Regions from separate parts of the Desulfitobacterium chlororespirans DSM 11544 genome, predicted to be linked through region 1. Evidence: riboswitches for the same ligand, from Rfam matches in the RefSeq annotation. Region 1 holds a riboswitch; the other holds the start of a gene.
The links. Region 1 has a riboswitch for cobalamin ahead of BUA14_RS11980 (AIR synthase related protein). Riboswitches for the same ligand answer to the same signal wherever they lie in the genome.
Positions count from the first base shown of each region.

Region 2: it holds a riboswitch for cobalamin, as region 1 does, so the genes downstream of both, BUA14_RS18190 (LysR family transcriptional regulator) here and BUA14_RS11980 (AIR synthase related protein) in region 1, are expected to answer to the same signal.

Region 1 is NZ_FRDN01000007.1:245,368-249,580, reverse strand. It holds gene coaBC (bifunctional phosphopantothenoylcysteine decarboxylase/phosphopantothenate--cysteine ligase CoaBC) at 1-61, shown strand, start outside; gene metK (methionine adenosyltransferase) at 67-1,257, shown strand; cobalamin riboswitch at 1,423-1,604, shown strand; gene BUA14_RS11980 (AIR synthase related protein) at 1,712-2,485, shown strand; gene BUA14_RS11975 (ECF transporter S component) at 2,560-3,072, shown strand; gene BUA14_RS11970 (ABC transporter ATP-binding protein) at 3,246-4,213, shown strand, end outside.
Region 2 is NZ_FRDN01000011.1:205,948-210,160, reverse strand. It holds gene BUA14_RS18210 (RluA family pseudouridine synthase) at 1-264, opposite strand, end outside; gene lspA (signal peptidase II) at 299-754, opposite strand; gene BUA14_RS18200 (TraR/DksA C4-type zinc finger protein) at 832-1,500, opposite strand; gene BUA14_RS18195 (DUF5665 domain-containing protein) at 1,519-1,896, opposite strand; cobalamin riboswitch at 2,049-2,215, shown strand; gene BUA14_RS18190 (LysR family transcriptional regulator) at 2,304-3,227, shown strand; gene BUA14_RS18185 (5-methyltetrahydropteroyltriglutamate--homocysteine S-methyltransferase) at 3,334-4,213, shown strand, end outside.

The DNA of each region.
Region 1 (4,213 bases):
ATTAGACGTAGCTCGGCGGCTGGTTCAGGAGATTGCTGAGCGCCTTAGTGAAAAGGAGTGACTTCATTGGCAAAAAAACTGTTTACCTCCGAATCGGTCACGGAAGGACATCCCGATAAAATCTGCGACCAGATTTCCGATGCCATCTTAGATGCTATCTTCGCTAAAGACCCCAATGCCCGGGTCGCTTGTGAGACCTCGGTGACCACCGGCCTGGTGTTAGTCAGCGGTGAAATTACGACTAATTGTTATGTGGATATTCCCAGCACAGTAAGACAAACCATCCGTGAAATCGGCTATACCCGGGCCAAATATGGCTTCGATGCCGATACCTGTGCCGTTCTCACCTCCATTGGAGAGCAGTCTGCCGACATTGCTTTGGGAGTGGATAGAGCTCTGGAAGCTAAAAATGGCGAGATGAGTGAGGAAGAAATCGAAGCCATTGGCGCCGGCGACCAAGGGATGATGTTTGGTTACGCCACCAACGAAACAGAAAGCTATATGCCTCTTGCCATTGATCTGGCCCATCGCCTGGCCCGCCGCCTCAGTGAAGTCCGCAAGTCGGATATCCTGGATTACCTCCGCCCGGACGGCAAGACTCAGGTGACGGTAGAGTATGAGGATAATCGCCCTGTCCGTATCGATACCATCGTGATCTCCACCCAGCACCATCCGGAAGCAACCCAGGAGCGGATTCGCCGGGATCTCCTGGAACATGTGGTATTTCCCGTGGTCCCATCGGAATTGCTGGATGAGAGCACCCGTTATTTTATTAACCCCACAGGCCGTTTTGTCATCGGCGGTCCCCAAGGGGATGCCGGTTTAACCGGCCGCAAGATTATTGTCGATACTTATGGCGGGATGGCCCGCCATGGCGGCGGAGCCTTCTCCGGCAAAGACCCCACAAAGGTCGACCGTTCTGCCGCTTATGCCGCCCGTTATGTAGCCAAAAACGTGGTGGCCGCCGGCTTAGCCGAGCGCTGCGAAATTCAGTTGGCTTATGCCATCGGGGTAGCCCAGCCTGTATCCGTCCTGGTGGAGACCTTCGGAACCGCCAAAATTGACGAGGAAAAAATCGGAGAACTGGTCAAAACTAATTTTGACCTCCGTCCGGCAGGGATCATTAAGACTCTGAATCTGCGCCGCCCCATCTACCGCCAAACGGCTGCTTATGGGCACTTTGGCCGCACTGATCTGGATCTGCCTTGGGAAAAGACCGATAAAGCGGCTGCCCTGCGGGAGCAGGCAGGCCTATAAATTATAAATTTCAGAAGCAGATAAGGCCGGAGGATTGTTCCTATTGAAACAATCCTCCGGCCTTGATTAGTTTAGAGAATAAAACAAACGCCTTACTTTTGCCATAGGGACGAATTTTGACTTGACATTATCTTAGTTTTGGCTAAACTGAATTTAGTAGGTTTTAACAATTTAAGGATTTCAGGTGCCCTTCGCCAAGAAGGGAGAATAGGGAACCGGGTGCAATTCCCGGACGGACCCGCCACTGTAAAGAGGAGTCTCAGCGCTGAATGCCACTGGGTAACTGGGAAGGCAGCAAGGAGACAATGACTCGAAGTCAGGAGACCTGCCTGGATCCGGGGACACATGAAGTTTGGTAAAGTTCATGGTCATTTTGCTTTGTCTGAAAGGAGAAGCGAGGTGGCTATGGACTTTTTATTTTACAGAAAATTATTAGAGAGGAGAGTTGAAGGCCTTGGGATATCAGGGAAGAGATGTTGAGGTGGTTGCCCTGAATGATGCTCAATATCTTGTCGCAGCTTGCGATTCCTGCGGTGCTATTGGTGAGAAAGAGCTGGATGCAGTCAAAGTTCCCTGGTGGGTAACCGGCAGGATGACGGCCCGGGTAGCTTTATTGGAAGTGCTGGCGGTGGGAGCGGTTCCCCAGATGATCAGCATTGCCATTGCCAATGAGCCCCTGCCCGCAGGCGAAGAAATAATGAAGGGGGTGAGAGAAGAGCTGAAGGCTATGAATCTGCTCTCCCTGCCTACGGCCGTCAGCACGGAAAAGAATATGCCCACCAAGCAAACCGGCTTAGGCATCACGGTCATAGGGCTTTGCGATCAGGATAAACTTCGCGTTGGCAGAGCCAAGCCGGGCCACAGCCTGTTTTGCCTGGGGCTCCCCAAAGTGGGAACTGAGGCGGCTGACCCGGAAGATCCGGACATTCTGCAAGGGATACATCTTGTTCAATTGCTTAGTATCCCTGGAGTGTATGACATTATTCCGGTAGGCTCCCAAGGGATAAGGGGTGAAGCCGAAGCCCTTGCCCAAGCTGTCGGTGCTCGATTTAGAGAAGATACCCAATGTGAACTTTATATCAATAAATCGGCAGGACCTTCAACTTGTCTCATTTTTACGGCCGCTGAGGATATTGAATTAGGGGATTTCGGCAAGCTACCCATCCATAAAATCGGCAGGCTGGAGGAGGATGGAGGTGGAGGCCTCCCAACAGAAAATGAAGATTAAAATCCAAGAGGAAGGTTAGCGGCAAGATTCAAGTTAAATGAAAAGAAAAAAATGAAATGAAGGAGAGAATAACAATGATTGAACCTGCAAAGAAAACAACGATTCCCAAATCAGCTCAGAATATCCGACGGATTGCCATCATGGCGGTCTTTCTTGCCTTGAGTGCGGTAGGTGCCTTGATTAAAATTCCCAGCCCGCTGGGGACCGTGGCCCTGGATTCTGCTCCGGGTTTTTTCAGCGCTTTGGCTTTTGGCAGCATAGAAGGCTGTATTGTTATTGCCATAGGTCATCTGCTTACCTCGGCAGTGGTCGGTTTTCCCCTGGGAATTCCTATGCATTTGGTCATCGCCATCGAAATGGCTGTCTTTGCCTTGATTTATCGCCTGGTCAATAAGAAAATCGGTTTGATTCCTGCCGTGATTATTACCTCCCTCCTCAATGGTGTGGTAGCGGCCTTTTCCGTATTCCCCATCGGTGGTATGGGTGCAGTCTTAGGGTTAATGCCCTTTTTGTTATTAGGGTCGGTCTTAAATGTTGCCGTATCGGCCTTAGCCTATAAAGCGCTTAAAGGAAGCCGGTTGATTTAGTACTCTGTGACACCTAAATCCTTACCTTTCCGGCGGTTAAATTTCCGTAGGACTGCGTTGTCGTCAATCGCCATACGACCGGTATTGCTCATTCCTCCGCCTTGTCCTACGAAAATTTTCCTCGCCGGGCAAGGCAAGTTTTAAATGTCACAGAGTACTAGAGGGGTGTTAGGGTGGAGACAGTGATTGAATTAAGAAATGTTTCTTATCGTTATCCAAGAGCTGAAGAGGAGAGTTTAAAACAAGTCAGCCTGGCAGTGGCCAAAGGAAAATTCATTGCTTTGATGGGTCCCACGGGAGCAGGTAAAACAACCTTAAGTTTGTGTCTGAATGGTTTGATTCCCCAGTTTCTGCAAGGAGAGCTGCAGGGAGAGGTCAGGATTGGGGGGAAAGACACACGTGAGGTCCGGGTGCAGGACCTGGCTAAGCAAGTAGGACTTGTACTTCAGGATGCAGAAAGTCAGATCATCGGGCGAACCGTGGGGGAGGATGTGGCTTTTGGCCCTCGTAATTTCGGTGTACCCCTGCAGGAAATTCAGCAAAGAGTTGCCCAGGCCTTGGCCAAGGTTCGGTTGAATGGCTATGATCAGCGCTCTACAGCAGAGCTGTCCGGCGGGGAAAAACAACGGCTGGTGATCGCCGGGGTGCTGGCCCTGGAACCGGAACTATTGGTCATGGATGAACCGGCTTCTGAACTGGATCCGGAAGGACGGTTCCAGGTCTATCGCACCTTGGATGATCTCTGTTGTGAAAGAGAGCGGACGATTCTGGTCGTTGAACATTCCAGTGAAGAAATCCTGCATAGAGCCCACGAAGTTATCGTCCTTAAGCACGGGAAAATTGCCTGGCAAGGGGCACCGGAAAAGCTTTTTCGCAATATCCCTCTATTGCAGGAATTCGGGATCAAGCCTTTGCCAGTCAGCTTATTAGGCTGGAGTTTTTGGCAAAGAGGATGGATTGAAGGCCAGGACATTCCTTTAGATGTTGCCGAGGCCGAATCCCTGATCCGCAATTTGATAGGGCGGTCCAGCCTACAAAACAGAGTGGTCCCGCTGATTGAACCGCCGGCAAGAGGCAAAGTCCATCAAGAAAAGGAAACAGAGAAGAGCCCACTGAATATGGAAGCAGGGAAAAGCCCGCT
Region 2 (4,213 bases), on a different contig from region 1:
AATCTGATCCATGGCCCGCACTTTATAATTGGCTTTTCTGGCGGCCCCATTGACCAAGACATGGCCTTCCTCGATCAATCCCTGGATGAAAGACCGGCTTTTGCCTACCCTTTCCGTAACCCCCACATCCAGGCGGGTTCCTTCGGCAAGCCGGAACTCCATCTTCTGTTCCGCTTCCTGGTGTTCTCTCTCCTCGTTCTCTAACTCCAGTTCCAGTTCCAGCTCTTCAGCTTCCAATCCGGTATTCAACCCTTCCCAATTCATAATTATCCCCTGTTCGCTTCCGTATTCCCTCAATTTACTCAGCTTTGCGCTCCTTGCGATCCTCAAAAAGCATCAAGATCATCAATAGCCCCACACCGACGACAATGGCGCTGTCGGCGAAATTAAAGACGAAGGGCCAGATTTGGAAATCAAGATAATCCACGACCTTACCGATGAACAAACGGTCATAAAGATTACCCAAAGCACCTCCGCCGATTAACCCCAGGGTCAAACGCATCAACCATTCTTGCCGGGGTATTTTGAATTGGGCATAAATGATCCCGGCACAGACAATAACGGCTGCAGGGATAAAAATCCAGGTCCGGCCCGGCAGCAATCCAAAAGCAGCTCCCGGATTCAGAACATAAGTCAAGTGAAAAAAGTCAGGGATAACAGGGACCGATTCCCCCACGACAAAGTTCCCCTGAATTAAAACCTTCAGTACACGGTCAATGGCCCAAATAACCCCAATCGTTATCCATATCAGCAAGCGATTACCCTCCCAGAACTTCTATTTGCTCAGTCTATATTATCATAGGAGGGTGGGGTGGGGCAATCGCGGCCATTCTAGGTCCGGCCGTGCTTTTTCCCATAATACACTGTATTGGCATGCCCGGGCTCCAGTTCTACCTCGATGGTTTCCACAGCTTGCACGGCACCGATGACTTCATCCCCATGCTCATAAAAGCTGTTCGGATCACTCAAATCATGATTGGTTCCTAAATCCTGCAGGGTATCCGAGGTGCCGAAGCGGGCCACAGCCTGCCAGGAATCTTCCCCATCAAAGCCCACCTGATCCTTGCCATCATTAAAGGTCCTGGCGAAAGGCATGTCCAGAATCTCTTCTTCCACAGGGTCCCGATGCAGGGAATGCTGCTCTTCCTTTTCCTCGAGACGGCTGCATTCCGTGCAGACGGTAGTAAAGGGCAACGCTTCAAGCCTTCCCAGGGGAATCTCTTTTTGACAATGCTCACACAGGCCGTACTTTCCCTCCTCATAACGCTGAAGGGCGGAGTCAATAGCCTGGATGCGGTGGCGAAGCCGGTCGTGGATGGCCACATCCCGGGAACGTTCATAAACCTCAGTGGCAATATCCGCCGGATGGTTGTCGATTAAGGAAAGCTCGGCGATGGATTCTCTCATATCTCCCGTAATCAGTCCCTGAGCTGTTGCCCAAGCCTCCTCTTTATCTTTCTTCAGTTGTTCAATAAGCTGGGCGTATTTACTGGTATCCATGCTAAGTCTCCTCCTTGTCTAATATCCATTATGGGCATTGACGAGCTTGACGATTTCGCCGATAACTCCGCCGATCACCGGAAGGTTAAGTAAAACCAGACGCTTCAAAAACATCACCAACAGGCCCAGTAAGAGAGTAGCCCCGATGGCTCCTCCCAAGCCTTTAACCAGCCCCACGCCAAAATTAAGCCAAAGCAGCCGCCGGGGGTTGTTGAGATAGGCAATATATTCTGTGAGATTGATCCTTTCCAGTACCAGATAAAGCTCCGTTACCTTATCCCGCAGCTCGTCCCAATCCAGAGGTTCATTATTGGGCAGCCGGGCTTCATCGGTCCCTTTGTCAACCCGTTCTGGATCTTCTTTTGCATGTCTGACTTTCTTTTTGGAGGCCGTCAACTGTCTTCACCTCGCCATGATTTCAACATCAGTTTTCCCCAGGTGAAAATAAATTACCCTGAATTCTGCCCAGAAACCCTAAGATTATTTCTATACTTTCGTCAGCGTTTGTAGTATAAATAAAAACAGCAGACATGAAAGCATCAAGCATTAATAAGAAACCACTGCAAAGTTCATGGAACCGGGTGCAAATCCCGGACGGACCGGCCACTGTCATGGGGAGCCCTTTTCATGATGTCATTGGCGTCATAAGACGCTGAGAAGACGAAAAGGCGTGATGATCCTGAGTCAGGATACTTGCTTTGCGGCAGCACCCTCCTGGATAGGGTTTTTTACCGTTTTGAAAATATCCGTCAAGACAGTCCTTGTTTTGTGCGGATATTTTTTTCAATAGGGAGAGAAAGCAAATGACCTTGCAGCAGCTCAAATATGTGATCGAAGTGGTGAACTGCGGCTCCATCAATGAGGCCGCCAAAAAACTTTTTATCTCTCAGCCCAGTTTGTCCAATGCCATCAAAGACCTGGAAGCCGAGATCGGCATCGAGATCTTTCTCAGAAGCGCCAAAGGAATAACTCTTTCCATTGACGGCTCCGAATTTCTCGGTTATGCCCGTCAGGTAGTGGAACAGGCCGGCCTTCTGGAACAGCGTTATCTGCACCAAAAACCCTCGCGGCAGCTTTGTGCCATTTCCACCCAGCATTATGCTTTTGCCGTAAACGCTTTCGTAAATCTGATCAAAGGAAGCGGTGCCGAAGAATACGAGTTCACCCTGCGGGAGACCCGCACTTATGAAATTATCGAAGACGTCAAAAACCTGCGCAGCGAAATCGGCATCCTCTACATGAATCCCTTCAACCAGAAGGTTATCGAAAAACTGCTCCGGGAAAACCGGCTTGATTTTCATCCCCTGTTTACCGCCAGCCCCCATATTTTTATCAGCACCCGCAATCCCCTGGCCGCCCAAACTTCCGTCATCCTGGAAGATTTGCAGGAATATCCTTACCTCTCTTTCGAACAGGGCGAGTTCAACTCCTTTTACTTTTCCGAAGAAATTTTAAGCACGGTCTTTCATAAGAAAAGCATCCATGTCAGCGACCGGGCCACCTTGTTCAACCTGCTGATTGGGCTCAATGGCTACACTATCTCCACCGGTATCGTCAGTGCGGATCTCAACGGAGACAATATTACCTCGGTCCCCCTGCAGGTGGATGACCGGATTCAGGTCGGCTGGATTGCCAGTCATCAGATCCAGCTCAGCAAACAAGCAAGGCTCTATCTTGACGAACTGAAGAAAGTCATCCAGGACTATGGTGTGCCTTTGCTGGAATAAGTTATAGGTATAAGCTATAGGCAAGTATAAACTTTAGGTGTTACCCTATAGGATTCTCCCTGTGCTATACTCACAATCACTACAGGAACAGCAAGGAGGATCCCCTATGAGCACACAATTTCCAGATACAGCCCAGAGAACTGTCCCCCCTTTCCGCTACGATATAGTCGGAAGTTTTCTCCGCCCTCAGGCCCTAAAAACCGCCCGGGAAAGGTTCGCAGCGGGAAAAATCACGCCGCAGGACCTTACCCAAATAGAAGATGAAGAGATCCGCAAACTGGTGGCCAAGCAAAAAGAAATCGGCTTAAAGGCTGTAACCGATGGCGAGTTCCGCCGCAGCTATTGGCATCTGGACTTCTTTTGGGGCTTTGAGGGTGTCGAGCATGTGATGATGGAGCATGGCTATTTCTTTCACGGCGAAGAAACCCGAGCCGATTCGGCCCGGCTTTCCGGAAAAATCCGCTTTTCCGGCCATCCCTTCCTGGCTCACTATCGCTTTCTCCAACAAATCGCCGGCAAGGACGTGCTGGCCCGGCAGTGCATTCCCGCCCCTGCTCAGTTTTTGGCAGAGTTGGTCCGGGGCGAGAATGAACAGGAAATTGCCAAATATTATCCTGACCGTGAAGAGCTTTACAGTGATATCGCCACTGCCTACCGCCAGGCCATTCTGGCCTTCTATGAACAGGGCTGCCGCAACATCCAGCTGGACGACTGCACCTGGGGCATGCTTTGCGATAAAACCTTCTGGTCCACCATGGCCGGCGATGGGTACGATGTTCAGGAACTGCTGAATCTCTATCTCCGTCTCAACAATGAGGCCATCTCTGATCTTCCCGCCGACCTGATCGTGACCACCCATGTCTGCCGGGGCAATTATCATTCCACTTGGGCCACCTCCGGCGGCTATGACCCGGTTGCCCCTACTCTTTTCGGCAAAGAACAGGTTTCCGCTTACTATCTGGAGTATGACACCGACCGGGCAGGGG